DNA from 2 places in the Dialister micraerophilus genome. Region 1 is predicted to be linked to the other one. Evidence: riboswitches for the same ligand, from Rfam matches in the RefSeq annotation. Region 1 holds a riboswitch; the other holds the start of a gene.
The links. A riboswitch is a leader RNA that binds a small molecule or an ion and turns the genes downstream of it on or off. The one in region 1 is predicted to bind glycine.
Positions count from the first base shown of each region.

Region 2: linked by a shared signal. The riboswitch ahead of P6922_RS04595 (alanine/glycine:cation symporter family protein) and the one ahead of P6922_RS03500 (alanine/glycine:cation symporter family protein) in region 1 are both predicted to bind glycine.

Region 1 is NZ_CAMUNF010000004.1:37,813-52,942, forward strand. It holds gene P6922_RS03435 (hypothetical protein) at 1-317, shown strand, start outside; gene trxA (thioredoxin) at 515-838, opposite strand; gene P6922_RS03445 (ParA family protein) at 1,226-1,987, shown strand; gene P6922_RS03450 (ParB/RepB/Spo0J family partition protein) at 1,980-2,831, shown strand; gene P6922_RS03455 (DUF4446 family protein) at 2,833-3,417, shown strand; gene P6922_RS03460 (M23 family metallopeptidase) at 3,414-4,307, shown strand; gene P6922_RS03465 (DNA alkylation repair protein) at 4,356-5,039, shown strand; gene P6922_RS03470 (GspE/PulE family protein) at 5,087-6,229, shown strand; gene P6922_RS03475 (type IV pilus twitching motility protein PilT) at 6,239-7,243, shown strand; gene P6922_RS03480 (type II secretion system F family protein) at 7,244-8,422, shown strand; tRNA gene P6922_RS03485 (tRNA-Arg) at 8,458-8,534, opposite strand; gene P6922_RS03490 (hypothetical protein) at 8,564-9,697, opposite strand; gene P6922_RS03495 (M24 family metallopeptidase) at 9,775-10,842, shown strand; glycine riboswitch at 11,029-11,121, shown strand; gene P6922_RS03500 (alanine/glycine:cation symporter family protein) at 11,205-12,617, shown strand; gene P6922_RS03505 (DUF805 domain-containing protein) at 12,745-13,350, opposite strand; gene P6922_RS03510 (class I adenylate-forming enzyme family protein) at 13,447-14,901, opposite strand.
Region 2 is NZ_CAMUNF010000007.1:27,360-45,206, forward strand. It holds gene P6922_RS04585 (magnesium transporter CorA family protein) at 1-478, opposite strand, end outside; gene P6922_RS04590 (dicarboxylate/amino acid:cation symporter) at 640-1,878, opposite strand; gene P6922_RS04595 (alanine/glycine:cation symporter family protein) at 2,190-3,545, opposite strand; glycine riboswitch at 3,640-3,729, opposite strand; tRNA gene P6922_RS04600 (tRNA-Trp) at 4,056-4,131, shown strand; tRNA gene P6922_RS04605 (tRNA-Arg) at 4,135-4,211, shown strand; gene nrdE (class 1b ribonucleoside-diphosphate reductase subunit alpha) at 4,361-6,553, opposite strand; gene nrdI (class Ib ribonucleoside-diphosphate reductase assembly flavoprotein NrdI) at 6,575-6,997, opposite strand; gene nrdF (class 1b ribonucleoside-diphosphate reductase subunit beta) at 6,997-8,013, opposite strand; gene P6922_RS04625 (MATE family efflux transporter) at 8,320-9,651, opposite strand; gene P6922_RS04630 (dihydrofolate reductase) at 9,791-10,270, opposite strand; gene P6922_RS04635 (thymidylate synthase) at 10,267-11,058, opposite strand; gene recQ (DNA helicase RecQ) at 11,059-13,407, opposite strand; gene P6922_RS04645 (ADP-ribosylglycohydrolase family protein) at 13,557-14,624, opposite strand; gene nrdG (anaerobic ribonucleoside-triphosphate reductase activating protein) at 14,876-15,430, opposite strand; gene nrdD (anaerobic ribonucleoside-triphosphate reductase) at 15,478-17,670, opposite strand.

The DNA.
Region 1 (15,130 bases):
AAAAAATAATGTACCTCTACCACCTTCGTGCAGGACTGGACTCACTTACAAACGTTCTTGAAAAAATAGAAGAAAACCTATTTGAAAACGAAGAAAAAGATGACGAAGAATTCTATATACTTCGTGAAAAATTGAAAAAAGAATACAAAAAGTCACACAAAAAGAAAAAATCAAAGAAAAAAGCCAAGAAGAAATCAAAAACCGAAAAATCAAAAAATAAAAAAACTCAGGAAAAAAATGAAAATCTCACAACCGATGAAAAAGAAGAACGCAAAATAAACGGAGTACAAAAAATCGGAGATTTGTGGATATTGTAATTTATAAAATTTCAACACTACATAAAATAAACCGACCTCAAAAGTAATAACAACTTTGAAAGGTCGGTTTTTAAATACAAAAACGAAACATCGTAAAATCACCAAAAAATTATAAATTTTATTTTCCACGCAAATTTATTTCAAAATAAAAAACCGACCTTTCAAATATCGAAAAGTCGGAAAAGATAAAAAGAGAATTATCCGATAATATCGTGAATTTTCTGCTTTAATTCGGCAATCGGATGATAACCTGTAATGGATCCTACGGGCTTACCGTCCTTGAACATAATCATATTCGGAATACTCATAATTTCATACTTTGAAGCAAGTTCGGAAACTTCGTCAACATTCACTTTGTAAAAAGAAACCTGACCTTCAAACAACTCTGACGCACCTTCGATTACCGGTCCCATCATCTTACAAGGTCTGCACCATACCGCCCAGAAATCTACAAGTGCAAAACCGGATTTTCCCAAAACATCTTTTTCAAATTGTTCAGCTGTCTTTATTTCAGTTACCATTTTATACCTCCGAAAAATATTTAAATATATCTATATTTATCAATTTACTTCAATATACCACTAATTTTTATGTTTGTAAAGTTTTTATTTCAACCGGATTAAAACATTACCATTTCATAATTTTCATTGCCGAAGTGCCGCTTTCATTACCGAAAACAAGCCCGAAACAGAATACACCGAGGCATATTTTACATTTTTATTACCTTTCACGTTATCGAGCGAAAAACCACAACGGCTGAGGCGTATTTCATTTGATTTATTTGAAATTCATTTCCCTCTTTAAAACATCGTACATCGGATATTTATATTTATTTTCACCTTTTACCTATCAAAAAAACACTTCTCTCTGTGTTATAATAAATCTGATTGTATATGAAAGGATAAAATATGGGTAAAATCATCAGTATAATCAACCAAAAAGGCGGAGTAGGCAAAACTACCACTGCGGTAAATTTAGCCGCATTTTTATCAAATGCCGGAAAAAAAGTTTTACTTGTCGATTCCGACTCACAAGGAAATGCGACCAGCGGCCTTTTAATTGAAAAAAAGAAAATAAAATACGACCTTTATGACGTAATCACGAATGACTGTCAAATTGAAGATTCAATTTTAAAACACGATTTAAAAAATCTTCGTCTTTTACCGTCATCAATAAACCTTGCCGGTGCCGAAATCGAAATGGCACTCATGGAAGAGCGTGAATTTATATTCAAGAAAAAACTCGATAAAATAAAAAACGACTACGACTTCATACTGATTGACTGCCCACCTTCACTCGGGCTTATCACTCTCAATGCACTTGTAGCATCGGATCAGGTTATTATACCGATACAGGCGGAATTTTACGCATTGGAAGGCCTTTCTCATCTCGTGAAAACAATTGAGACCGTAAAACGTAAATTAAACACCCGACTTATAATTATGGGAATTTTGATTACAATGTTTGACGGCCGTACAAACCTTTCCATGCAAGTTGCCGAAGAGGTAAAAGAATACTTCGGAAACAAAGTATTCAAAACAATAATTCCTCGAACGATAAAACTTTCCGAAGCACCGGGATTCGGAGAATCCATACTTACATATGCCGAAAAATCAAAAGGTGCGGAAGCATATCGCAAACTTGCAAAGGAGGTCCTGAAACGTGTCTAAAGAAAAAAGATTGGGAAGAGGCTTGAAAGCGCTTTTGGGCGAGGACATAGACAAAAACATACAGGAAATACCCGTAAATCAAATAGATGCAAACCCCAACCAACCCAGAAAAGCATTCAACGAAGAAACTCTCAAAAAACTTGAGCAGTCGATAAAGAAGTACGGTGTCGTTCAACCTGTAATCGTTCGTAAAAAAGACAACGGAAACTATGAACTTATTGCCGGAGAACGCAGACTTCGTGCGGCAAAAAATGCACAGCTTGAAAAAATTCCCGTTGTAATAAAAGAATACAACAATCGTGAAAGTGCCGAAATCGCACTCATAGAAAACTTGCAAAGAGAAGATTTAAATCCTATCGAAGAAGGAAAAGCATACGAAAGTATAATAAAAAAATACGACCTCACTCAAGAAGAAATGTCACAAATAGCAGGTAAGAGCAGATCATACATAACAAACACGTTAAGACTCCTGACATTTCCGGATGCTATACAAAAACTTCTCCAAAGCAAAAAACTCACAACGGGACAGGCAAGACCTCTCTTGGCACTCAAAACCGTTGCCGAACAACTCAAACTTGCAAAAAAAATAGTCGAAGAAGGACTTTCCGCAAGACAAGTTGAAAAAATACTCAGTGAAAAAACAACACCGAAGCCGAAAAAAGAAGTACAAATATCGACATATCTTCGTGCGATGGAAGAAGAAATAATCACATCATTGGGAACTCCTGTAAAAATAAAAACCGGCAGAGGAAAAAACAGTAAAAAAGGAACAATTACCATTTCCTTCAAGAACGAAGACGAATTTACAAGAATTACAAAACTTTTGAAAAAAGACGGTAGATAAAATGGAATTTACAAATCAACACATATTATTGGGAATAGGCGCACTAGTAGTACTTATATTACTTTTCATACTTTTTCAAGTATTGAAAATGCGTGCAAAAATAAACAGACTGAATAAGAAATACAGCTACTTCATGGCGGGAGAAAAAGGACAAACATTGGAATTCAAACTCTCCACCGAAGTACGTGAATTGCGTGAAATGATGCAAACATCGAAAGCGATGCTGCACCAGCAGGAGCTTTTGGCGACAATGCAACTCAACTCCGTACAAAAAATCGGCGTTTTGAAATACGACGCATTTGAAGAAACCGGTGACAAACTGAGTTTCTCGATTACATTTTTGGACGGAAGAAACAACGGTGTGGTAATCACCTCGTTATCCGGACGTGAAACCTCACGCATATACGGAAAACGCATATTGAACGGTCGTGCAAAAGAACCGCTATCGGTAGAAGAAGCACAATCGGTAGAACTTGCAATGCAAAAACTCATGCCTTCGATAGCAAAGAAACCCGAAGCGAAAAACGTAAACAGAAACATAAAGAGAAATGAATACAAAGCGAAAAAAATCGAGGAAAATAAATGATAAAAAATCTTTTTGATATAAAAAAACAAAAAGAAAAAAATTTCACAAACTACATACTGACAGTAAAAGAAGGAAAAAAAGCAAAATACATACTTATTGCAATAACAGCTTTAATTGCAATAATAATTTTGATTTCCATATACTCGATATTTTTGACTCAAAATCTCAAAAACGAAAACGAACTTTACAAAAAACAGCTTCAAATGGCAGATGAAAAACTTGAAAAACTTGAAGAAAAAAGCGAAACAATTGAAAAAATGGTCGGTGACATACAAAAAATTTCCGTAATTTCACCAAGCAACGGACAAGGCGGACCGGACACTCAAAGTACAAACGAACTGAAAACCATAAAAAAAAACAGTAAAGATCCCGGCGAACTTTTGAAAAAAATTTACACGCTGGACAAAAAACTGAACGACCAAATAAAAGAACTTGCAAAACAAAAAACAAACGTCCTTATAAAAAAAGGAATATTCGCACAAAATGCAAACAACGACACACCCGACATCTGGCCGACAAAAGGAACCATCTCAAGCCCGTTCGGACTTAGAACAGATCCCATAAGCGGACAAATGAAAATACACGAAGGTGTCGACATCGCCGCAGAATACGGTTCACCTGTATATGCAACTGCAAGCGGAATGGTAACTCAAGCATCCTATGTGGAAGGATACGGTAATCTTGTAGAAATACAACATGCCGGAAATATAGTAACAAGGTACGGACACAACTCCATAATCTTGGTAAATGTCGGACAAAAAGTAGAAAAAGGAAATATAATCGCACTTATCGGAAGCACCGGATACAGCACCGGCCCCCACTGTCATTACGAAGTACGAATAGGAGGAACTGCGGTAAATCCGATTCCGTTTATGCAAACACAAATATAAGAGTCGAAAGACTCTTTTTTTGTAAAACAATGAAAACGAGGAGCGACAATGAAAGAAAAAACACTCACCGAAAAACTTCTTGAAAAGAGCGACAAAACATACAAAAACTTTCTAAAAAAAATTATTCCTAAAATAAACGAAAATGCAATCATCGGAGTACGAATGAATGAAATACGAAAAATCGAAAAAAACTCCGCAGAAACGGAACTTTCAGAATTTAAAAAAATCAAACACAAATATCTTGAAGAAAAATTACTCCATGCAATAAATATTTCAAAAACAAAAAACATCATTCAAACAACGAATGAAATAGAAATATTTCTACCGCAAATCGACAACTGGTATGTATGCGACACTTTAAGGCCGAAAAATTTCAAAAAAAATTACGACAAAATAAAACCGTACATAGAAAAATGGCTCGAAAGCGATCACGAATACACAGTACGCTTTGCAATAGAAATGCTGATGACAAACTGCATTGAAAACAATTATGAAAAAGAAATATTTGAAAAAGCGCTATACAAAAAAAGCGATAAATACTACATACAAATGATGCAAGCCTGGTGCATTGCCGAACTGCTTGCAAAAAATGAAAACGAAGGACTTTCCATACTTACAAACAAAAAACTCTCCGAACCCGTATTTAAAAAAGCAATACAAAAAACAAGAGAAAGCAGAAAAATAAATCCGAAACTTAAAGATTATTTGAAAACCTTGAAAAGTTTCACGTGAAACAAAATTGTACCTTTATTAAACATAAATTATAATGTAAAAAAGAGGTGAATACTTTGGAAATCAAATCACATTCAGCGGAAATGCTCTTAAAAACGGTTATAGAAAATGCAATTTCAAAAAATGCAAGCGACATACATATAGAACCGCAGAAAAATCAAGTGCGCATACGTTTTCGTATAAACGGTATATTGGAAGATATTTGCTTTTTACCGAATACCGTTTTATCCTCCTTTGTAATAAGAATGAAAGTCATAAGTCATATGGATGTAGGAGAAAAACGTTTGCCTCAAGACGGAAACGCCACGATTGAAATTGACGACAACCGGTACGATCTTCGCTTTTCACTTCTTCCGTCACTTTACGGAGAATGCGTGACAATTCGTATTTTGCCGGAAAAACTTTCCTTTATAGACAACTTCGACTTGGGTATGACGGAAAAACAAAAGGAAATATTCGAGCATTGTCTTTTAAAACGCAAAGGACTTATACTCACAAGCGGCTCGACCGGCTCGGGAAAAACTTCCACACTTTACTCCGCACTCAAATTTTTAAACAAAAACAAATTGCACATACTTTCCATCGAAGATCCCATCGAATACAAAATAGAAGGAATAACGCAAGTAGAAGTAAATGAAAAATCCGGACTTACATTTGAAAAAGGACTGCGTGCATTCGTCCGCCACGATCCCGATGTAATAATGATTGGAGAAATACGTGATGCGGAAACCGCAAAGATAGCGGTACAATCGGCACTCACCGGACACTTGGTACTGTCAAGCGTACATACCGATGAAGCCGGAAAAGTTCCTTTCAGACTTATAGACATTGGTATAGATGCAAAAATTTTGTCGGAAGCACTCACACTTGTAATCTCACAAAAACTGCTCGGAACTCTTTCCGACAAAGACAGAAAAGAATATAAAATAACAAAAGAAATTATAGAAAAATATAAATTGCCGCCCGACATGGAAAATACTCAAGTCTACTTGAACAACGGAAAAATAAAAAATCGTATAGGCGCATTTGAAATGCTGTATGTAAACAACGAAGCAAGAAATGCAATAAGAAATAAAGACAACTCCGAAACATTTAAAAATTTGATAAAAAAACAAGGTACACCGACATTGAAAGAGGCGATATTGTTTCACGTGAAACAAGGAACGGTATCTTTTGACGAATTATTATAAGGATAAAAAATGAAACAACTTTTTGATTTAATAAACAAATTGACATCAAAATATCCGAAACTTACGGACATACACATTACCGAAAATGAAAATATCATCGTGCGTGAACTCGGAAATCTTCACAAAACAACTGAAAAAGCGATAGATATTTCTTTCATAAATGAAGTAATTGACGAAAAGAAGAAAAATATTTTCAAAACAAAAAATTCTGTCGATTTTTCATTATCCTCAAACTCCGTACGTTTACGTTTGCACGTTTATAAATCCTCCGATAAAACCTGTATTGCGATAAGAGTTTTACCCGAACTGAAAAATATTGAGCAAAACGATGATTTATCGGAAGAAATTGCACAGATACAAAGCGGACTTGTAATAATCTCCGGTCCTGCCGGCAGCGGAAAAAGCACTTTTCTTGCGCAAATTTTAAATAAAATAAATACAAAATATACAAAACATTGCATCACAATCGAAGACCCTGTCGAGTATAAATTCACATCGGAAAAATCACTTATTCACCAACGTGAAATCGGAAGTGACGTGGAAAATTTCCACCAAGGAGTTTTGGACTCGCTGCGTGAAGATATGAATGTACTCGTGATTGGAGAAATGCGTGATGAAAACACGATGCGTGCGGCACTTCTTGCAGCCGAAACGGGTCATCTTGTACTTACGACATTACACAACAAAACCGCCGATGAAGCAATCGGACGCATCGTGCATGCCTGCAGGGACGAAAAGGAAATACGCCAAATTCTGGCATCACAATTGCGTTTTGTCATTTCACAAAAATTATATTTCCACAATAAAAAAATCTTCACGCTGCGTGAAATATTGAAATGTACAAAACCGGTTGCAAGGCTTATACGTGACGGAAAAGATCAGCAAATAAAAAGCTACATCGAGCTGGGTAACGACAAAATGATTACAATGAAACAAAGTGCCCTGCAAATTGCACGCAAAACAAAAATGAACTTTCGTGAAACTGAAGATTTATTGAAATTTGTGAGTTTGTAAATGAAAACTTTTTTATACAAATGCTACGATGAAAACAGAATAAAAAGCTCCGGCACAATCATTGCGAAAAGCAAAAAAGATGCGGCAAAAATTCTTGAAAACAAGTACTTGAAAGTTATAAGTTTAAAAGAAAAACGCACTTTTATAAAACTCGAAAAAAGAGTTTTCAAAAATTATAAAACTTTGTACATTTTCGCATCGGAATGGGCATCACTTATAGAAAGCGGACTTTCCGTCATCGAAACATTAGATATTTTGGAGATGAACCGGAAAGAAAAAGAAATCAAAGTCATCAGAAAAATAAAAAACTCGATAACAAGCGGCTTTTCAATAAGTGAAAGTCTTGAGAAAACATCGGAATTTCCGTCTTTTTTCATATCAATGGTGAAAATAGGCGAAGCTACCGGAACACTTCCCCTTCAACTTGAAACCGCAGCCGATTACTACAAAAAAGAACATAAAATGCGAAAAAAATTAACGGAACTTTTTGCATATCCCGTTACGGTTCTTATATTTTCACTTATTGTTCTCTATGTAATTATGACTTTGGTAATACCGGTATTTTACGAGCTTTATCAAAGTATGAATTTCAAACTTCCGGCATCGACAGAATTTATTTTTGAAACAAGTTTCTTTCTGAAAGATTTCGGAATTTACATTTTACTTTTTATTTTGTTACTTGTCATGGCAATCGGATTATTTATAAAAATCGAAAAAGGAAAAAATCTGAAAAACGATTTTCTGTACAAATTTCCGATTACAAAAAACATTTTCGTTTCACGCTTCTGTATGTATTTATCAATACTTTCGGAAAGCGGATACACGATTTACGACTCGCTTGAAAATATACAAAATTCCATGAAAAACGATAAATCGAAAAGTATTGTAAAACGTATTCTCTCGGAAATAAAAAAAGGTGCAACTCTTCCGAAAGCATTGGAAAAAGTTTCCGTTTTCGACAAAACATCGCTGCATTTGATTTTTACAGGTTGTGAAAGCGGACGACTTCCGTACTTTTTGAAGCTTGTCACCGAAAGAAAAGAGGAAGAGTTTTCAAAAAGAATGCTTTTCTATAAAACGATATTACAACCGTCAATACTTGTCTTTTGCGGCATACTCACCGCATTCATACTTTTATCGGTATGGCTGCCGATGATAAATATTTTCAACGGATTGTAAAACAAAAGGACCTCCCGACAAAGGAAGTCCTTTTTTGGTGCGCCCAAAGGGAGTCGAACCCCTGACACACGGTTTAGGAAACCGCTGCTCTATCCATCTGAGCTATGGACGCATACTTGTATAAGTATATCACGAATATTTTTAAAAAAAAGAGGATATTAAATTTATAACTTTTTTTATACCCTTTTCCCCAACCTCTTTTTTCTCGACTTTTCTGTTTTTCTTCAAAATTTTTTTATCTTCTGCTTTTTTTATTTCCGGCGGTACAAATACCGGTATATGGAGTTTTTCTTTCTTTTTTGCTTTAAAAGGAAAATCATGCACAGATAAACCGCTTGCAGTTTTTCCGCTCTTATCGAATTTATACCCCTTGTCGGAAGGATCCGGAACATTTCTTTCCGTAATATACTTTCTCGGAGAAAAATCCGTACCTCTCAAACACTCCGTCAAAATAAATGCCGAAGTATGAACGGAAAAATAAGAAAACGGAAGTCTCGGCGCCATACGTGCAATTGTAGAAAGAAATTTCGGTTTCATATCGAAAAGAGAAATTTTCAACTTTAAGCGCAATTCGTCAATCAAAAGTATAATCGCCTTCGGTGTACGGAACAATTTTTCATAATTTTCCAAACGATTTTTATCCCGCATACCCGAAATATCCAAAAAGAATACCAAAAGCAAGTATGAAACGGCATTTTCATTATCTTTTGAACGCAAGTAAAAATTCGCCGTTGTATAGTACAAATTTCTAAGTTTCGACCATTCCCCCGCCATTATATAAACGGAAGCTTTTTCATTCATCGCACGTTCAAGTACTTTTCTTGAATTATAAGGTTCTCCCTTGTGTGACAGATAACTCTGCCAATGACGTATTTCACTTTCGGAAAGTCCGTAATTTTCACGTGCATTTAAAATATACGCCATATTATGGCTTATTTCGTCACGTCCTTTTTTTGTAACCGTATATACTTTCGGAACTGCATGATAATACGCTTTTTCCGGAATTTTTTGTATAATAAGACGAATAAGATCGGCTTTTGAACCTTCCGACTTTACACCATGACGGGAAAGAAAATCCGACAACGCTTTTTCCGGAAGCATGTGCAAAGTTTCCTTAGGCGTGCTGTACCTTATCCAACCGTTATCAAGAAGAGAAAGCAAGCGTTCATGAGTATTTTTGCCGTAGATTTTTTCTTTGTAGACGGAAATTTCGGTATGTAAAGGTTTATTGTCAAAATAATCCAACAGTAAAATATCCTTAACAGATAAACTCATACAACGCCTCCTTTTATACATTCACTCTTCAGTATATACAAGAAAAAGCAATTTGAAAAGAGAGAAAGGATGTTACCATGCAAAAAAGAACGGAAAAAATAAGAAAAATGATGAAAAACGAACAAATCGACTTCATTATCGTAAGCGAAGAAGCTTCAATAAAATATTTAACGGATGAAACTATAGATGCCGGAGAAAGATTTACGGTTTTCGTTATAAGTCGAAACGATTCTTTTTGGATAAGAAACAAACTTTTCCCTTTGAAAAAACACACTTTCAAAGATATCTCATACCTTGACGGAAGCGACTATATAAAACTTTTATCCGACAAAATACCTGAAAATTCCAAAATCGGTATAGATAAATTTCTGTACTCGAAATTTTTACTTGAACTCCTTTCAAGAAGAAAAGATTTGACATTTGTAAACGGTTCGGAAATTGTAGACGAAGTACGCTCGATAAAAGATGAAAACGAAATCATGAAAATGAGAAAATCTTCACACATAAACGACCTTGCAATAAAAGAGCTTGTAAAACATCTGAAAGTCGGCATGACGGAAAAAGAAGCGGCATACAAACTTTCTGAAATATACAAAAAACTCGGTGCGGACGGGTTTTCATTCCCTCCGATTGTCGCATTCGGTGAAAGTTCGGCAAATCCCCACCACGAGGTAACGGATAAAAAACTTACAGAAAACACAATAGTGCTGATCGATATAGGCTGTATGAAAGACGGATACGCATCGGATATGACACGCACATACTTTTTCGGCACTCCGACCGATGAAATGAAAAAAGTTCACAACATTGTAAAAGAAGCAAACGAAAAAGCGACAAAAGCGATAAAAGAAGGAGTAAAACTTTCCGATATAGATAAAATTGCAAGAACTCACATTTCAAATTCCGGTTACGGAAAAAACTTCACACACAGACTCGGACATTTCATAGGACTTACAACTCATGAAACCGGAGAAGTAAGTCCCACGAGCGAAATAATCGCAAAAGAGGGCATGATATTCTCAATCGAACCGGGAATTTATATTCCTGAAAAATTCGGAGTTCGCATAGAAAATTTGGTTGCGGTAACAAAAAACGGATGTGAAATATTGAACAAAGTATCTCACAATCCTTATATTTCCCTATAAAAATTATTTTTTAGAAAAATAAAAAATAATTAAAATTTTTTTACAAAACCTATTGAATTTTGACTTTTTATAATTTATAATGATTCCACTACAATTTTAGATAAGTGGATGACGTATATGGAAAAAGACGTAAGTCTGCCGAAGGAGTAACACTATCAGGCGTTCTATGAACACGAAACTATATACCGACACGTCTCTGGAGAGTCTCATACAATGAGCGCCGAAGGGGCAAGGGAAGAAATTCCTCAATCTCTCAGGCAAAAGGACAGGGCCGGCACACGGTAACACCGTGAAAGTAGCCTTCCCCTGCCCTGCCGGTTCTGTCATTAGAGAACGGCAGGGTTTTCAGATAGGGGTGGAGTATGGTACTTAACATCTTAAATCAAATCAACGGAATTGTATGGGGCCCATGGCTTTTAATTCTCCTTGTGGGAACCGGAATTTTGATGACGGTTCGTTTGAAAGGACTCCAATTTCATCACTTGAAAAGTGCTTTAAAACTTATTTTTTCCGCAAGAAATAAAGGCAGCGGAGATATAGACTCATTCAAAGCGCTTTGTACGGCACTTGCCGCAACGGTAGGCACAGGAAATATCGTCGGTGTCGCTACCGCAATAAAACTCGGCGGTCCCGGTGCATTATTCTGGATGTGGATTGCCGCACTCTTCGGTATGGCGACAAAATACACCGAAGGTGTGCTTGCAGTAAAATATCGTGAAGTCGATGCAAAAGGCCAAATTTCCGGAGGTCCTATGTACTATATAGAAAAGGGACTCGGCAAAAAATGGAAACCTTTGGCAGTCATGTTTGCCATATTCGGTACACTTACGGCAATGCTGGGAAACGGTACATTTACACAAGTAAATGCGATAACTTCATCATTGCTTCTTACATTCAATGTGCCGATATGGCTCGGAAGTACTTTGCTTACAATACTTGTAGCGATAATAATATTGGGCGGACTTAAAACAATATCGAAAGCTGCAGAAAAAATAGTACCTTTCATGTCGGTAACGTACTTTATAATCACGATAGCAATACTCGGTATATATCATGAAAATCTTCCGTTTGCTATTATGCAGGTATTTGAAGGAGCGACAAGCGGAACTGCGGCAATGGGCGGATTTGCCGGAGCAGGTATGATGCTTGCAATGCGAAGCGGTATCGCAAGAGGACTTTTCTCAAATGAATCCGGCTTGGGTTCGGCACCAATTGTAGCGGCAGCCGCAAAAACAAAATGGCCCGCCGAACAAGGTCTTGTATCCATGACCGGTACATTCATCGACACCATAATCATATGTACACTCACCGGACTTACGGTAATCGTGTCCGGACAATGGACCGGCGATGTAAACGGAGCGGCACTCACACAAGCCGCATTCTCCGGTGCAATAGGATACTTCGGACCGTTATTCCTCACAATTGCACTTACACTCTTTGCATTCACCACAATACTCGGATGGTGCTACTACGGCGAACGCTGTCTTGTATACCTCTTCGGAACAAAGAGCATAATGCCCTACAGAGTAGTTTTCATTTTAATTATCGCATCCGGCACAATGCTCAAACTTGAAGAAATATGGACACTTGCCGACATAGTAAACGGACTTATGGCAATACCGAACCTCGTAGCCATTATCGGACTGTCGGGAATAGTGGTAGAAGAAACGAACAAATACTTCAAATTCCTTGAAAAAAGAAACAATCGAATAAAATCATACAAGGAAAAGAAAGCAAGCGAATTTAAAAACATAAATACAACACCGACAATTTAATATAAATAACAAGTACACTTTATAAGGCGTGTTTTACACTTACCCTATCGAGTGTACTTTTTTATTACAAACAAAAAGCGAAGAGCATCACTCTTCGCCCACATAAACTATTCAATTTTCACAAAAATCAACACTTTTTATCCTCATCAGATTTATCTTCAAAATATCTGTCGTTATTTCTTAAATCCTCCGCTTCCACATCTTCGATATTGAACTTTTCCATAAATTTTTTCATCTCAAGCTCAAGAGGATCCTCACCGAAACGATTTGTACCCTTATTACCCTTCTTGAAAAGCAAGAACAAAGAAAGAATAAAATTACACAAACCTACGATAACTAAAAATACTTCTCCACCTTCCAAAATTGAAGGATTTACCGAATACAAAATCGTACCGACAACCACCCACACAATGGAAATAATATTTGCAAAAATCAAAGGAAAAAGCACCGTTTTCGCACTGTATCCTACATCATGCAATCTTCGTATCGTAAGAGAAAGACTTGCCCACCATGAAAAAAACACATACAAAAAAACAATCGGTATAAACAAGTACAAAAGCAAATTTACATTCACCGTAAGCACCAAAAAAGCCAAAACACGTATAAATGCCGACAATGCAAACAATATCAAATTACGAATTAAAAAAGGCTTTCTGTTCAAACGTCCCTTGAAAGTAAAATACTTCTCCTTCAAAACACATAAAAATCCTTTTGAATTATTTTTTATATCCATAAACTCTCCTAAAAAAACAGTATTATAAGTATATTAATATAATATCATTCAAAAGTAAATAAAAACTCCCGCAACATTTGCTGCGGAAGTTTCGTATCAAATATCGTTATCACGATCACGCAATACACGTTTCAATATTTTACCGGTCGGATTTTTAGGAAGTTCATCAAGAGGTATAAAACGATGCGGAACCTTGAACGGTGCAAGATTTTTGAGCAAGTAACCTCTTATTTTATCCTCATCGAAAGTTTCTCCCTCTTTCATGACGATGTACGCCCAAACAGTTTCACCGCGCTTTGCATCGGGATGACCTACAACGGCACATTCTCCGACATCTTTAAGTTCATAAATACGTTCCTCGACCTCACGAGGATATACATTTTCTCCGTTTACGATAATCATATCCTTTATTCGATCGACAATGTATATATAACCTTCCTTATCCATGTACGCAATATCTCCGGTTCTGAGCCAACCGTCCTTTGTAATTGTTTCCCTTGTTTCCTTTTCACGCTTCCAATAACCCTTCATTACGTTATCGCCACGTATCCAAAGTTCACCTACCACACCGGGCTTGTACGGTTTCGTATCATCATCGGTATGAATTTTTGCCTCAACTCCCGGAATTGCTTTTCCGCAAGTAAGGTACTTAGGCTGATCAGGCGGAAGAACCGAACAAACCGGAGAAGCTTCGGTAAGACCGTATCCCTCAATAACGGGATGTCCGTACGCCTCGAAAAATGCCTGAGCAACCGGCTGCGGTAAACAAGCACCACCCGAAACGAAAAGACGCACTGTCTTAACCGGATCCGGATTACTCTTTCTTGCCATCAGATTGTAAATAGGCGGAACCATAAATGCGGTAGTTACCTTATATTTTTCAATCGAACGCAAAATTTCCGCAGGATTTTTAGTATTCAAAACGGTAATCGTACAACCCTGCAAAAGCGGATTTATAACGGAAAGTGTCCACCCGTAACAATGGAACATCGGCAACACGCACAAAGTATTATCCTCGGGATAATGAGTTACCACCATATTTGTCTGCTGTGCATTACGAATCAAATTCTTGTGAGAAAGCATCGCACCCTTCGGCGCACCGGTAGTACCGGAAGTATAAACGAAAGTACACACATCATCCTCGGTCAAATCTGAAGGGAAATCAGGAGCCTTCGGAGATTTTTCACTGCGTGCATCGCTATCCAACACATGAATATCTACCAACTTGTTTTTTATATCAAGATTTTTATCGGAAATAACGAAAATCGCCTCCGAATCATCCAAAATATAATCAACCTCACGACCGATCAGCGAATTATTTATCGGAACGATTATCGCACCCAAACTCACAACGGCCATGTACGCATAAACGAACTCGGCACAATTACCGCAATACAAACCTACCTTATTACCCTCTCTTACACCGAGAGAATAAAGCTCATTGCGATACAAATCTACAAAACGCTCCAACTCTCCGTAAGTAGCATTCGCCTTACCGCAAAAAGCTACATGATCGGGATTACCATGCTTATATATTTCATGTAAAAACATACTACACCTCTTTTTTATATTATGAACCCATTTTAACAGATATATAAAATATGTACAAACAGGTACTAATTGCAGGTACTAAAGATTGAAAATTTCATATATTATGAAATATAAATACAACTGCAAAAATTCATTTACAATACACCTTTTAGCAAGTACCTAAATATGTACAAAATTTATATACAAAAATAATAAAACTAACCTAATATAAATATGTCAATGTACTTAA
Region 2 (17,847 bases), on a different contig from region 1:
TTATTTCATCTTCCACTTCTTCGGTCTGTTTGTAAATGTGCTTCAAGAAATAAAGGAATGTCGATGCCGATTCCAAAAGTATCTGAAAGAGAAAACGTGTTTTTTTGTAAGTGTAAAATGACAAAAAACTTTCGTTTAAAAATCTTTCTATAACTCCGTTTTCTTCAAGGCATACAGTCACAAAAAGTTTCGGTGTGATAAATATACCGAGCGGAAGTGCATCGTATGCGTCTTTTTCCAGTACTACGGGAGTATTTACAACTACAAATATGTATCCTTCTTCCAATTGAACGTGCGCACGTTCTTCACGGTCAAGTGCCATTTTGAGCGTTTCAATCGGAATGGATGTCAATCTGTTTAATGTCAAAAGTTCATCCATATCTGGGTTTGAACAGTTTATCCAAGAGCCTTTTTCCGCTTTTTCCGGTTGTATTTCGCAGAGTATATGATTTTCATCGTGTTTATACGCTTTGAGCATGTCACGTTCTCCGATCTGTCTTTTATTACTTGCATAATTAATATAGACAGTCTTCGAGATTATGTCAACCTTTTTCGGTTTTTACATTTGAAAACCCTCCGCTCGATGTTGTATCCGTTTTGCGAATACACCCGACGGAGGGCTTTTTTTATTTCTATGTTTTATTTTTCGTCCGTAAATATTTCTATATTGCTTTTTACTATTTCTTTTCCTTCAGATTGGTTTACAACTACCGCAACCATTGCGTCACCTGTAATGTTCATACATGTTCTGAACATATCCATAATACGTTCCACGCCGGCTACCAGTGCCAAACCTTCGATCGGAAGTTGTACCGATTGAAGTACCATTGCAAGCATTATAAGTCCTGCTCCGGGTACACCTGCAGTACCGATTGATGCGAGTGTTCCCGTAAATACTATCATAATCATCTGATCGAATGTAAGCGGTACATTGAATGCGTTTGCGATAAATATCGAACAAATACCCATGTAAAGTGCTGTACCGTCCATGTTCATCGTTGCACCGAGCGGAAGTACGAAGCTTGCTATATCACGACGTACACCGAGTTTTTCTTCGGTGTTTTTCATATTTATCGGAAGTGTACCTGCAGATGAACATGTTGTGAATGCAATTGCCATCGCTTCGGACATTCCTTTGAAGAATTTTATCGGATTCATTTTACCGAATGTCGCAACAAGTCCTCCGTATACCAGCGCCGCTTGAGTTATACTTCCTATTGCCATACACAAAATTACGGAAAGCAACGGCAACAATACTTTAGGTCCGTTTGTTACAACTACCGGAAGAAGTAATGCGAACACACCGATCGGAGATAATTTCATTACCATGTTGATGATTTTGTAGCATACTTCCGCAAATGCATCAAAGAATTTAATCAAAGTTTCCGCACGTTGTCCGCCGACGGAAATAATTCCGGCACCGATGAAAAGTGCAAATATAATAACAGGAAGAATATCGGCTTTTGCCATTGAAGCTATAGGATTTGCAGGTATCATATTCAAAATTACCTGCATAATGCTCGGAGCTTCTTTCACTTTTTGAGCTGCAGCGTTTGCCGCTATTGTAATGCCCACACCCGGCTGAATTATTCCTGCAACTGCAAACCCGATAACGATTGCCACTGCAGTTGTAACAAGGTATATACCCAAAGTCTTTATACCTATACGACCGAGTTTCTTCAAATCACCCATACTTGTCATTCCGACAACTAATGAACAGAATACTACCGGTACGATCATCATTTTAATCAAATTGATGAACATGGTACCTATCGGAGCTATCCACATCTGAACCGGAGCCGCTGCACCTTCTCCCAATATAAGTCCTACAATTACGGACAGTACGAGAGATAAAAAGATTTGAATTGATAAGTTCATATACTCTTCCTCTTTTCGTAGAAATAAAAAATTTACTATATTATACCTAGACTAAAGTATGTTTTCAATAGTAAATTGAGTTTTTTTCATAATTCTATGAGTTTTTCTTTTAATTGTTTTTATTCTTTCAACTTTTTTCCCGGAAAAATTTATTTAATAAAAAAATGCGATACTTTTAAAAATATCGCATTTTTACTAACTTTTTTATTAATAATTAGATACTTGTTTTCAATTTTATTCAATAATGGTACGCATGAACTGTTTTAATTATAAACTATTTATTGATTTTTCTATTAAAAACTTTTATAGCATTATTTCAATTTTTTCTTTTCGGCGAGATGATCCATGTATTTCTTTGTTTCCACCACAACTACACCGGACAATGCTATAAGTGCTATAAGGTTCGGTATTGCCATAAGTCCGTTTACTATATCGGCAAGTACCCATATTTCTTCAAGTTTCATGAAAGGTGTACTTGCAATAATCAAAATGAAGACTATACGGTAGGGCAATATCGCTTTTACTCCGGCGAGGTACTGAATGCAACGTTCACCGTAGTAGTTCCAGCCGAGAATTGTTGTGAATGCAAACAGGCACAGTCCTATCATAAGCATGTAACTTCCGTAAATAGGGAATGCTTCCATGAATGCGGCACGTGTAAGTGCGGCACCGTTCAAGTCGGTTGTCCAAAATCCGGATACTACAAGTGTCAGACCTGTCATTGTACAAATAATTATTGTGTCTATGAATGTACCTGTCATGGAAATAAGTCCTTGTTCGGCGGGCCATTCGGTTTTTGCAGCCGCCGCAGCTATCGGTGCCGATCCCAAACCTGATTCGTTGGAGAATACACCTCTCGCAACACCGCTGCGTATTGCCAGCATTACGCTTGCTCCGGCAAATCCTCCCATTGCCGCTGTAGGAGTGAATGCGGATTTCAAAATAAGTGCAATTGCCGCCGGTACTTGGTCCGCAAAGTAAATCAAAACTCCGAAAGTTGAAATTACATAAATAACCGCCATTGTAGGAACAATCTTTTCCGCAACTTTCGCTATTGATTGAAGTCCGCCCAATGTAATTGCCGCTACAAGTATTGTTACAACTGCCGATGTCCAAATCGGATTTACTCCCAATGTCATGCTTGTCATGTCGAGAATTGAGTTTACTTGTGCGAATGTACCGATACCGAAGTAAGCTACACCGATACCGAAAACTGCAAACAATGCACCGAGCCACTTGTACTTTTCTCCCAAACCGTTCTTTATGTAGTACATGGGACCTCCGGCAATCTGACCGTTTGCATCGACTTCACGATATTTCACCGCAAGAAGTCCTTCCGCATATTTTGTCGCCATACCGAAGAATGCAGCTATCCACATCCAGAAAATCGCTCCGGGGCCTCCGGCGTGAACCGCTGTCGCAACACCTACTATGTTACCGGTACCGACAGTAGCCGAAAGTGCGGTGCAAAGTGCTTTAAACGAATCTATATCTCCGCTGCCTTCGTTTTTCGCCGAGAAAATCAGTGACAACGCTTTCGGCAATTTATGTATTTGCAAAAGTTTAAGACGCAAAGTCAAAAATATACCTGTTCCCACCAGCAAAATCAAAAGCGGCGGTCCCCAGACAAATGAGTTTATACTGCTCAATATTTCCAATAAATTCATACATACCTCCAAATAAAAACTCCGGATGTTCACAACTCCGGAGTAAAAATTCAAAAGAATTTAAAGGAAATTTTCACAAATATAAAAATATCCTGTAAATTGCTCTGTCCTTTTGCCTGAGAGATTAAAGCCTTACGACCTTTTACACCTTCGGCGCCCGTCGGGACTCTCCAGAGACGTGTCCGGATACGTTACCCATCTTTTTCAAGACACCTGAGAGTGTAACTCCTTCGGTAAGCTTTCGCTTTCTCACGTAACCTTCATCCACTATGTTAAATTGTTGAGAATAATTATAACGCTATATAAAAAAATTTGCAAGCATTTTTTATTTTTTATGCAAATTAAATTCAAAAATTACCGAATGTTTTTATAGTCCAAATCGAAGTTCTTACAAATTTACAAATTTTAATTGCATTACTTTCAAGATTTTAATTTTTCATTTAAAAGACTTGATTTTTTTATTTTTATTTGCTATTATGTATAAGTCACGTGGGTATTTACCTACGGCGCAGGGGCATAGCGCAATTGATAGAGCAACGGTCTCCAAAACCGTAGGTTGGGGGTTTGAGTCCCTCTGCCCCTGCCATGAGGCCCAGTAGCTCAGCTGGATAGAGCACTTGACTACGAATCAAGGTGTCGGGAGTTCGAATCTCTCTTGGGTCACCAGAAGAACGGTACTATAGTACCGTTCTTTTTTTGTCACAAAACCCCAAACACTGTAAAAAGACTTTCTAATGAAGGTCTTTTTGCAGTTATAAGCATTTGCAAAATTTCATAATGCATGCAAAAAGGGCAACCGAGTGTTGCCCTATTTTTTATATCATACATGTTTGACATTCTTCGGAACCGTCACAATTTCGTACTTCTTTGTTTTCGTTTTTGATTATTGAATCTTCTTCAAATTTTTCGCTTCCTTCAAGAACGTCTTGTCTTATTCTCACATAATAAATCGATGAACATTTCTTTTTGAATGCTCTGATGTATGCACGATTCAAATCTCTTGTGGTTGCTTGCGATGTGACAAAGAGTGTCATAGCTATCGCCTGATCCACGTGTTTTTGTGCCGCTGCCGCCACGTCTATTATCGCATCGGGACCGACTTCATATGCACCTTTTTCATAATATTTGTAATTTTCATCATCTATCTCATACGCCGGAACATATACTCTTCCGAGTTTACCTTCCTTACGTACTTCTACCGGAGATACTACCGGTTGCAATGAAGGTGTGCATGATGACAAGTAAGAAATCGAACCGGTCGGCGCTACCGCCAAAAGATGCGCATTTGCAAGTCCGTTTTTCTTTATATCTTCCACAAGCACTTTCCAATCTTCTTGTGTAGGTATGTAAAAATTGTACTTTTCAAACAATTCTTTTACCTTTTCGGTTTTCGGTGCGTTCAATTCTTCGGTGTACTTTTTGAAATATGAACCGTCCGCATATTCGGAGTCCGCAAATCCGGTAAACGCACCTTTTTTCATCGCCATGTAATGTGATGCCTTGAATGCGTAATATGCCGTTGCATAGAAGAACATATCGGTAAAGTCTACAGCTTCCGGAGTATCGTAGTAAATATGATGTGTTGCCAAAAATCCGTGTAAATTCATCGCTCCCAAGCCTATCGCATGATTTTCCTCATTGCCTCTTTTTATCGAAGGTGCGCAATTCAAATCGGATGCACGTGACACTCTGTCCAACGCTTCTACCGCACGTCCGATCATTTCTCCGAAATTTTTACCGTCTTTCATCGCTTCGGCAATATTTATCGAACCCAAGTTGCAGCAAATATCCTGACCTACATGGTAGTAACTCATGTCTTCGGTGTATGTACTTGCAGTAGATACCTGTGCTATTTCGCTGCAAAGATTGGACATTACTATACGTCCGGCTTTTTTATGAGGATTTCTTTCGTTTACCGTATCTTCATAAAGAATGTACGGATAACCGGACTCGAACTGTATTTCCGCCAAAGTTTGGAAAAATTTTCGTGCATTTATGTACGTTTTTCTTACCTTGTCATTTCTCAAAAGATTTTCATATTCTTTTGTTATGGAAATATCCGTCATCGGCTTTCCGTAAACTTTGTATATGTCATAAGGTGAGAAAAGTGCCATATCTTCACCCTTTTGTGCAAGTTGGAATGTAATATCGGGTATTACCACACCCAAAGATAAAGATTTGATACGTATTTTCTCATCCGCATTTTCACGTTTCGTATCCAAAAACTTCAAAATTTCGGGATGATGTGCGGAAAGGTATACTGCACCGGCACCCTGTCTTTGTCCGAGCTGGTTCGCATAGGAAAAAGTATCTTCCAGAAGTTTCATCACCGGAACAACTCCGCTTGACTGATTTTTTATACCCTTTATCGGCGCTTGTCCTTCACGCAAATTTGTAAGACAAAGCGCAACTCCGCCGCCTCTTTTTGAAAGTTGCAAGCTTGTAGCCACACCTCTTGCAATAGATTCCATATTGTCTTCAAGTCTTAAAAGATAACAGGAAATATATTCACCTCTACGTTTTTTACCCGCATTCAAAAATGTAGGAGTTGCCGGCTGAAATCTGTTTGAAAGTATATCTCCGACAAGCTTTTTTGCAAGATCTTCACTACCGTTTGCAAGGAAAAGCGCATTCATTATCGCACGTTCGGTAAATGTTTCAAGATAATATTTTTTATCGTCCGTTCTAAGTCCGTATGACGTATAAAACTTCATCGCTCCCATGAGATTTCTGAATTTGAAATCGTATTCCTTACCTATCGCATATATTTCACGGATGAAAGTCTTACTGTATCGGTTCAATATTTCTTCATCATAATAGTTGTTGTCAACCAAGTATTTCAATTTTTCTTCAAGTGTAGAAAATTTCATCATTGAAGGTTCGATTTGAGTTTTTATGTATTCTTGAACGGCTTCCTTGTCCGACTGAAAGTGGTACTTGCCGTCTTCGTCCTTGAACTTTGTAAGTGCATTCAAGGAAATATATTTTTCGGATGATGTTTTTGACATTTTTTCCCTCGTTTTTACTTTTTATTTTTTAAACATTTCATTTAAAATATTCTGTACTTTTTCCACATCGTACTTCGTGCCTAAAAGCTCGAATTTATAAAGCCACGGCACCTTGAGTTTGTTCGCTATTATCGGACCGGCTATTGCATATGATTCTGCAAAATTCGTATTTCCCGAACTTATTACACCCAAACAATGTTTACGATTTTCTTCATTGTTCAAAAAATGTATAATCTGTTTTTTTACCGAACCGTGAGTGTCGACTTTACCGTCTTTCGTATGTCCGCCGCCTCCGTAAGTCGGTACTATAAGCACATAATCACGATTTACATGGAGTTCCTCGTCAAGCTCTATCGGTATACGTGATTTCTCACAATCAAGTTTCTCTACAAATCTGTGTGTGTTGTTTGATTTTGTCGAAAAGTATACTACATATGGTTTCATCAGAAATCCCAATCCTCATCTGTTGTTTCTTCAGTTGTACCGATAACGTACGATGAGCCGCTGCCGGAGAAGAAATCATGATTTTCGTCCGCTCTTGCCGAAAGTTGTGCAAATACTTCCGGTGCGATATGCGTTTCTTCTTCACTGAAAGGTGAATCGTAACCTAAATTCTGAAGGAATTTTCCGGCATTGTACACGCTGAATCTTATAGCGTCATCCGCAATATCGAATCCCTTGTAAAGGTCACGCAAATATATTTTCTCAAGTTCTATTTCCTCTTCCATCAAGTCGAATACGAACTTCTTCATTTCCGCTTTTCTTGCATCGTTTTCCTTTGAGATTTTTTGCTGATACTTGTAGCCCGAATAATAATTATGTATGACTTTATCACGCAATATAAGACGTATCATGTCGGAAGTATTCGGAAGTTTTGCACGTGACGCCAAGTAGAAAGGTAAGTAAAATCCTCCGTAAAGCAAAAATCCCGGCATAAGAGCCGCCGCAACCTTCGACCTCAAAGGATCGTCACCCGTATAGTAAGGTATGAGCAACTTCGCACGTGCCTGAAGTGCATCGTTATTTACAACCCACTCATGCGCCTCTTCGATTTGCTCGCTTGAACAAAGTGTAGAAAAAATCGTTCCGTACGAACGTGCATGCACACCTACCATAAAAGCGAAATTTGCATAAATAACCTGCTCATGATCGGTTACAGAATTTTTTATCTGAGCTATATCTCCGATTGACGCCTGAACGGTATCAAGTAATGTAAGTCCGGTAAATGTACGTGTAACAAGTTGTTTCCAGTCGTCGGAAAGAGTATTCCAAGAAGGTATATCATTCGACATGGGAATATTTTCAGGAAGCCAGAAATTTTGAGTTACACGATTCCACACTTCCAAATCTTTATCGTCATTCATTACATTCCAATTTATTGAACGCATATTTTTCTTGTCTTTTGCATACGCATATTCGACAGGAGATTGCGATTTCATGTAATAATTTTCTTTTGACATATTTCACCTCATAAAAGCTTTTCAAACCTTATCGCTTATTTTCGATACATTTAGATTAACACAATATATAGTACAAATCAAATACCATAAATCTATATATAGTAGTGAAATAATTTTAAAATATCCATGAATTATCGTACTTTTTGCAGTTTCATAAATTTTTGCATATAAAAATTTTATTTATTTTTTACAAAAAAGCATAGGAAATAAAACAACGCACACTCTTTTTAAAAAGTATGCGTTGTTTTCATTTTACAAATCTCTGCTGAAGTAAATATATTTTATTTCTTCATTAAATTTTATTTTTCAAACTTTCAATTTTTTCAGCGAGCGAAGTATGAATATAAGTGATATGAATATTACCGAAAAGTCAACTATCGAAGATGCCGACCACACTCCTTCTATGCCTATGTACAAAGGCAGTACCAGCACCATCGGGATAAAGAGCAGCAATTGATCGGCCACTACAAACCATGTTGCGGATTTTCCGTCACCGATTGATTGGAAGTAGGTCATACCGGTTATCATGACTCCGTTCAATGCGTATGCCGCAAAAAATATTCTGCTGTAATGTACACCGACACTTGCCAAACTTTCCGATACTCCGAATATGAGAAGTATTTCTTTCGGAAATATCATTATCGGCAGCCAAAATACCGCTGCAAGCAGTGTGGATGCACCGAGAAATGTGTACATTACTTTTCTTACACGTTCCATTTTTCCTGCACCGTAGTTCGTACCTACTATCGGTTGAAGTCCTTGACTCATTCCCCACAAGGGTATGAATGCAAATCCGTAAACACGAAGTACCGCCGACATAAGTATTCCATGCATATCTCCGCCGTATTGAAATGCCGCTTTGTATAAAAATATTTGTCGTACCATGAAAAGAAGCGACATAAGCATTGCGGAAACTCCGACGGAAAACATTTCTTTCGTTATTTCCGTGTCCGGCAAAAAACTTTTTATTTGTACGATTTCACTTTTTTTCATAAAGTAGTGCAATGTGAATATCGCCTGTAAAATTTCTGCAAGCACCGTTGCAATTGCAGCGCCTTCGATTGCGTATTCTCCCATATTGAGCATAAGTATCGGATCGAAAACTATATTGAATATCGCACCGCCCGCCATAATAATCATTGCACGCCGAATAAGTCCTTCGCCACGCATTACCATGTTTGAGCATTGTGAAAAATTTGCAAATAAAGAACCTATGAAAAGCACACGCAGGTATCTTATACCGTATTCTTTTATTATTCCGGTCGCACCGATCATATCCAAGAAGTATGAACTTACCGAAATTCCGGCAATTGTAATTATAAGTGAAGTGACTGTTGACCAGAAAAGTAAATTCCCCATAATCAAATCTACGGTTTTGTAATCTTCTCTACCCAACGCACGTGAAAGAACGGATGCCGATCCCACTCCTATCAGAGTCGCAATTCCGCTGTTTATCATCAAAAGAGGTACTGCAATACCGCAAGCTGTAAGTGCGGCTTCGCCTATAATACGTCCGGCAAAAATACCGTCCATAAGCGGATAAAGTCCAATTACAACCATTCCCAAAATTGCCGGCAAAGACAATTTCATCATGAGTTCAAAAGGTGTTTGTGTCAAAATTTCTTCACGTACGGTCATGCTACACCTCCTTTTCAATATATTAATAGTATCATACAAAAATATGTAAAGTAATATTTTTTATATTTTGTTTTAATTTATAAATAATATTTCCGTTCCAAATTTAAAAAGTACGAATTCATTTTCGTACTTTTTAAATTTATATATTTTTTCTTTTGTACACTACAAACTTGTGCGGAATCGTTTTGTCTTCGCTTTCAATTTCTTTTTCTATTTCCCATTTGTTCATGTCTAAATCCGGAAAATATGTATCGCCTTCATATTCTTTTTCAATTTCCGTTATGTAAAGTTTGTCCGCTTTTTCCAAAAACGCTTTATAAATATGTCCGCCGCCGATTACGAAATTTTCGCCTTCCGGCAATGATTTCACGAGAGTTTCCACATCATTGAAAACTTTCACTTCATCTTGCGCTTTGTAATTTTTATCTCTTGTAAGCACGTAATGAGTACGATTGGGAAGTAACTTCGGAAAGCTTTCAAATGTTTTTCTTCCCATTATAATCGGATGACCCGTAGTACATTTTTTGAAATATTTGAGGTCGTCTGAAATGTGCCAAATAAGTTTGTTGTCTTTCCCGATTACTCCGTTTTTAGCTCTTGCGACAATTATAGATATCATACCGACACCGCCATAGGTAGTTTACCGTGATGCTTGTAATTTTCCAGTACGATGTCTTCCGGCTTGAAGTCGTAAAAATTTTTTACGTCTTTATTCAAAACAATTTTCGGTGCTTCATATGCTTCATCAAGTCTTGCAAGTTGCACTTTGAGTGCTTCTACATGATTTTGATAAATATGAGCATTGTTTATTACATGTGTAAAAAGTCCCGCTTTAAGTCCGGACACTTGCGCAATCATATGAGTAAGTGCGGCATATTGAGCCATATTGAAAGGTACACCCAAGCCCATATCTCCGCTTCTTTGTACGAGCATGCAGTTGAGTCTGCCGTCACTTGTCACGTCCCACATGGTAAGAAACGCACATGGATAAAGTGCCATTTCCGGTAAATCTTTTACATTCCAAAGATCTACAACCATTCTTCTGCTTTCGGGGTTGTTTTTCAATAAATCGAGCAATGTATCTACCTGCTTGTATTCTTTAAGCTGGTATCCGTATGCTTTTCCGATTGTACCGTCATTGAGCATCCATTCGTCCCAAATATGGCAATTCCATTTTTGAAGTTCACGAACGTCATTGGACTGTTTTTGCCAGATCCAAAGTATTTCCTTTATAGAAGTTTTAAATGCTACAAACTTCGTTGTAAGTATGGGAAATTCCTTTTCAAGGTCAAATTGCATTATTTGATGCGGCAATTTATATGCCGGCATTCCTGTACGATTGTTTCCCAAAGAACCGTTTTCCAGTATATTTTTTACAATACCGAGATATTGTTTGTCTGCGTTCATTTACTTCCTCACTCTCATATTTACTATATTGCGATAAGCATCTATCGCACGTATTATTTCTTCCTTGTGCTTTCGCTGCTCATCATTCAAATACTTCTCCGGATTTTCATCCGAATAAAAGCATTTTATCAAATCTTCGTCTATTCTGTACAATTCTTTTTTTACATGAATTTTTCTTCCGATGCGTTCCAATACTTTTGTCATATACAACAAAAATGCCTGTTTGTCGGTTTCTGAAAATTCCGTATTTTCAATATTTCCGACTAATTCGATTTCCTTTAAAAATATTTTTCCGTACTTTTCGATTTTTCGAGGACCTATCCCCTTTATCGCCGAAAGTTCGTCAAGAGTTTTCGGAGCTTTTTTTGCAATTTCTTCCAAAATTTTATCACTGAATATCAAGTGCGGTTTTATATTTTCTTTTTCGGAAATATTTTTACGAAGTTTGAAAAGTTTTGCCGACATTTCATATTTATTTTGTCTTGTCGTTGTTTTTATTTCTTTTGAGTCGTTTCTCAAATTTTCAAAGCTTTTTTCTTCATCGCTTTTTACTTTTTTGTCTTTTACACTTTTTAAAAGTTCGATAAAACGCTTTCCGTATTTTTTTAATTTGAATGCTCCCACGCCTTTTACTTTTGCAAGTTCATCTTCAGTTGTCGGCATTTTTATGAGCATATCCGTAAGTGTAGCATCTGAAAATATTACAAACGGAGGAACTTTTTCTTCGCTTGCTATTTCTCTTCTCAGTTTACGCAATATTTCAAAGAATGCTCCCTTATTTTTTATTTTTACTTTCTTTTCCGTTATCGTATCTTCGATTACGTCACTTGCCGCACTTGCAATCGACATTACCTTCCTTGTTCCGTCAAGTACTTCCTGTGCTTTTTCGGTAAGCTTCAATACCGGATACGGTTCGCCTTCACGTCTTAAATATCCGTCCGCCATGTATCGTGCAAGCATGGATTTTATATGTTTCGCACTTTCAAATGAAAGTCTTCCGTAGGTCGGTACTTTGTCGAGTTTTCGTTCGATAACCGATTTTGAACGACTCCCTTTCAAAATATCCGCTATAACCGACATTCCGAAATGTTCATTTACGATTTTTATCGTACGAAATGCCAATACGGCAATGTCCGTCACGTCCGCTTTTGCACATTCGGTAAGGCATCGGCTGCAATGTCCGCAATTCTCTTTCGGTTTTTCACCGAAGTATTTCAAAATGAAGTTGCGCAAACATTCTCCGGTTTTGCAGTAGTCGATCATTGCGTGCAATCTTCTGTAATCTTTCTTTTTCCTGTCTTCATCACCGAAACTTTGTTCAATCAAAAATTTCTGTATTCCGCTGTCACGTCCGCTGTAGAGCAATATACATTCGGCATCATCTCCGTCACGTCCTCCACGTCCGGCTTCCTGATAGTATGCCTCAAGACTTTTCGGCATTTGGTAATGAATTATGTAGCGTATATTGCTTTTATCTATTCCCATACCGAACGCATTTGTCGCAACCATGATTTGCACTCTGTCGAATGAAAAATCTTCTTGAGCTTTTCTTCTTTCGTCATCGTCCATTCCGGCGTGATACTTTCCGACCGAATGACCTTGAGCTTTTACATACTCGTATACTTCATCGGCCGCTTTGCGTGTCGCACAGTAAATTATTCCGCTTTCTTCTTTGTGTGCGGAAATATACTTACTCAAAAAAGAATATTTGTCTGTATCCGTTATTACCGTAAAAGACAAATTCGGTCTGTCAAGACTCGTTTTGAAAAGTCGTGCATCCGAAAGTCCCAAACTTTCACGCATATCTTTTTCCACTGCTTGTGTTGCCGTTGCCGTAAATGCTGCAATTATCGGTTTTTTCGAAAGTGTATTTATAAAGTTACGTATTTTGCGATAACTCGGACGAAAATCATGCCCCCATTGCGATACACAATGCGCCTCGTCCACAACAACCATTGAAAGCGGAACTTGCGACAGACAATGTGTAAAGTAAGATGCCTCGAGTTTTTCCGGCGCCATGTACAGAAGTTTTATATGTCCTCTATATAATTCACGCAAACGTTCTATCGACTCTTCATATGTCACCGTACTGTTTACGTACGAGGCGGAAATGCCTTGTTCGTTCAATGCTTCAACTTGATCTTTCATAAGTGAAATCAAAGGAGAAATAATGACGCTGCCGTAAGGAAACATCAAAGCAGGCACTTGAAAACAAAGTGACTTTCCGGCACCTGTCGGCATGATTGCAAGTACGTCTTTACCGCTTAATATTTCATCTATGACTTCACCCTGCATGGGACGAAACTCGTCATAGCCGAAATATTTTTTCAATATTTGCTCACGTGTCATATATTCTCCTTTCCACATCTTTTTATTATAGCATTTAAAAAAATATATTTTCCAAAATTCAAAAATATATCCGTATTTAATTCAAAATATAAATTCATATTTTTCAAATAAAAAAAGAGTTGTACTTTTGAAATACAACTCCGTTTTCACTATTTTCTTAAAATTCTTTTTTCGCACATATGGCAAAACTTTTCCGCTAAAAGTTCTATGCTTTCTCTTCCTTCGAGCATGTCCGTCCAATAATTCGGTAAAAATTTTTCTCCATGACGAATGCCTTCAAGCGCTCCTGTAATCGATGCCACTGCAGATGAATTTCCGCCATGATTTGCAGCTGCAATAACCGCTTCGAAAGGATCGTCTATGGTCATAAAACAAAATACCGCCATAGCAAGCGCTTCATTCGCTTTTTCTCCGCTGCCGAGTGAGTTTATACTGTCGATATAATCCCAAGAACCGCCCTTGCCGGCAGGATGTTTAACGGATTGTTCCTGTGCTGCAGAAAGCAAGGATATAATCGAATCGGAATTATCAACTTTATTCAAAAATTCATATATGGTTTCCAAAGCTTTCGGAATGGAACTTCCCGAAACCGAAAGTGAAACCAATGCCGCAAGCGTTCCGGCCGAGAGTACAGCAATATCCGATGAATGTGTCAGATACGCAATTTCAACGGCTTTTTCAAATGCAAGCTTGAAATCGTCCGAGTACAAAAGTCCCACAGGTATCGCACGTGTCAAAACGCTTGAACTTTCACTGTCGTTCAATTTATGTTTCTTCGTACCTCTTTTGACTGAAGAAAGCGCATTCAGACAATCTTCATCGCCTTCCCGTCTTTCATGCATAAATTTTTTATGTATCAAACAGATTTCATGCTCATGTGATTGACGTCGCATCCATGACTTCTGCCCTCTGCGAGGTTCTTCACCGGTTTGTCCGTAGTACCAACGCATATAACCTTTATAAACACCCTCGGTGACATCAATTTTCTTTGCATCCGACCATAAAAGTCCGTCAACCGTTGAAAGCATAAGTTGGGTAAGTTCCGTAACCGGTGCGGATTTGCTTATACTCTTTTTTGTGCGAACAAGCAAGCGCAACCCGAATTGCCCGAAAATACTCAAAATTTTTTCTTGCGATAAATGTATAAGCGGATACCCGAGTGCATCGCCACACGCTTCACCCAGCAAGGCGCCACGAACTTCTTTCAATTCCAACACAGTATCACTCCTCAATACATTTGCCTTGTAAATAAAAACCTCTGCAAAAAATTTCACAGAAGCTGTTTACCATGAATAAATTTTCTGATATAATGTAAAATTTATGACTACATATATTTTACCACGTTCATAAAAAAAAATAAATAACTCTTAAATATCATAACTTTAAATTTCAATATTCAAATTTCGGTTTTTATTAAATAAACATTCAATAAAAAACGCAAAGATTTTCAGGTCTTTGCGTTTTGATTTTATATTCTTGCGCTTTTTGAAGTTGCGACTCCGAAGGGATTCCAGAAACATATTTTCCCTTCTTTCAAAGATTTTTGTACGTCTATCGTTCTTTGATTGGACGATCCTTTGAATACGAGTCTGACATCTTTTTTTTCGAGTATGAATTTCCCGTCCACAAGTATGTCTATATATTTCAAAAGTTCGGGCGTTTCATAGAGTTCTTCCGACATCCAGCCCAAGAGGTCTTTGTCGAAAAGAAAACCGGTAAAACACCACAAATCTTTTTTCGGATACATTTCTTTAAAGCGTCTTACAAGAGGAAGTATACATTTTTGATTTTCCGGTTCCATCGGTTCGCCGCCCAAGAGTGTGAGTCCTTGGTAGCATTCTTGCCCGAGTTTTTTCAGTATATCGTCTTCGACTTCTTTTGTGTACGGTTCACCGTAGTTGAAGTCCCATGTCATTGCATTGAAACAACCTTTGCAATGATGACGGCAACCGGAAACGAACAGACTCAATCTTATTCCCGGTCCGTTTGCTATATCGTATTCCTTAATGCCGCCGTAATTCATATTTCTTCCTCTTGACTTTCAATAATCTTCGCTTCTTGAGTTTTCTTTTACAAATGAAGCACTCTGTCTTTTATTTCCTGAGTTCTTCCCTGATTCCAGAATTGCGTTCCTATGTATCCGCATGTTCTTCTTGCTACCGACATTTTATGCTGGTCGTGATTTTTGCAAGACGGACATTCCCAAATCAATTTTCCGCTGTCATCGGTTACTATTTTTATTTCTCCGTCATATCCGCACACTTCACAGTAGTCGCTCTTTGTATTGAGCTCCGCATACATTATATTTTCATATATGTACTTCATTACGATGAGAACTGCCGGCAAATTGTTTTGCATATTCGGAACTTCCACATAACTGATTGCACCGCCCGGTGAAAGTTTCTGGAATTCCGATTCGAATTTAAGTTTGCTGAATGCATCTATTTTTTCCGCTACATGTACATGGTAACTGTTTGTAATATAGTTTTTGTCGGTTACATGCTTGATTATACCGAAACGTTTCTGCAATGCTTTTGCAAATTTGTATGTTGTCGATTCCATCGGTGTGCCGTAAACGGAGTAACTTATATTTTCTTTGGCTTTCCATTCACTGCATTTGTCATTGAGTTTCTGCATTACTTTGAGTGCAAATTCTCTTCCTTTTTCAGTTGTGTGAGATTCACCTACCATGCGGTAAGACATTTCACAAAGTCCGGAATATCCCAAGGATATTGTGGAATAACCGTTATATAAAAGTTTATCTATCGTTTCGCCTTTTTTAAGTCTTGCCAATGCTCCGTACTGCCAAAGTATCGGTGCAACGTCCGAAACGGTGCCGAGAAGTCTTTCATGACGACAACGCAATGCACGATGACAAAGTTCAAGTCGATCTTCGAGTATTTCCCAGAACTTTTTCATATCTCCATCGGAAGAACATGCAACGTCCACGAGGTTTATTGTTACTACCCCTTGGTTAAATCTTCCGTAATACTTATGTGATCCGTCCGGATTTCTCTGACTGTCTTCAACTGTCAAGAATGAACGGCATCCCATACATGTATATACATCTCCCTGTTTCATTTCCTTCATTATTTTTGCTGAAATGTAATCGGGAACAAGACGTTTCGCACTGCATTCCGCTGCAATTTTCGTCAAGTAGTAATACTTGGAATTTTCATGTATGTTGTCCTCGTCAAGTACGTAAATAAGCTTTGGGAATGCCGGTGTTACCCATACGCCTTTTTCGTTCTTTACCCCTTGCATACGTTGAACGAGAACTTCTTTTATAATTTTCGCCAAATCATCACGAATTTGTCCTTCGGGAACTTCATCCAGGTACATGAACATAGTTACAAACGGAGCCTGTCCGTTGCAGGTCATGAGTGTAATAAGTTGGTACTGAATTGTCTGTATACCGCTCTTTATTTCATTATCCAAACGTTTTTCGACAATTTTATTTACAATATCTTCATCATTGCTTTCACCGGTAAGTTCACGTTCTTCGAGAACTTGTTTCTTTATCTTTTTACGGCTTATATCTACAAAAGGTGCCAAGTGCGACAAGGTGAAAGACTGTCCGCCGTACTGGTTACTTGCGACCTGTGCGACAATCTGAGTCGTTACATTGCAAGCCGTAAAGAAACTGTGCGGCTTTTCAATCAAAGTCTGACTGATTACGGTACCGTTCTGAAGCATGTCCTCAAGATTTATGAGATCGCAATTATGCTCACGCTGTGCAAAATAATCCGCATCGTGAAAGTGAATAATACCCTCTTCATGCGCACGAACGATTTCCTCGGGCAAAAGCAATCTCTTTGTCAAATCCTTACTGACTTCACCTGCCATGTAATCACGCTGAGTGGAATTTATTATCGGATTTTTATTTGAATTTTCCTGTTTTACTTCTTCATTGTTCAAATCAATCAAAGAAAGAATTCCGTCATCGGTCGTATTGCTCTTACGTGAAATTTCACGCTTATAACGATAACGCACATACTTCTGTGCCACTTCATATGCACGCATCTCCATAATTCCACGTTCCACCATATCCTGAATATCTTCGACATGAACGGCGTGAGAACATTTATCCGCAAACTTGGCAATAGTTTCCGCAACACCGCAAATCTGATAATGATTCATGCGATGAATTCCGTCCACTTCCTTGTTTGCCTTCTCTATAGCTGCAACAATTTTGGAAATATCAAAAGTAACCTCTTCACCGTTACGCTTTATTACCTTGTTACTTACGACAATATCCTCCATAATGCTCCCCTTTCACGATTTACCGTACTTCAATCTATCTTTTCATTGTTTTAAAATATTCGATATTACTACAAAATATAGCTGTTTATATACATCTCTACACTACATATAGTATAATGCCTTAACTATAATACACTATATAAATGAAAAAAGAAATATAAAAATTGTAAAAAATCT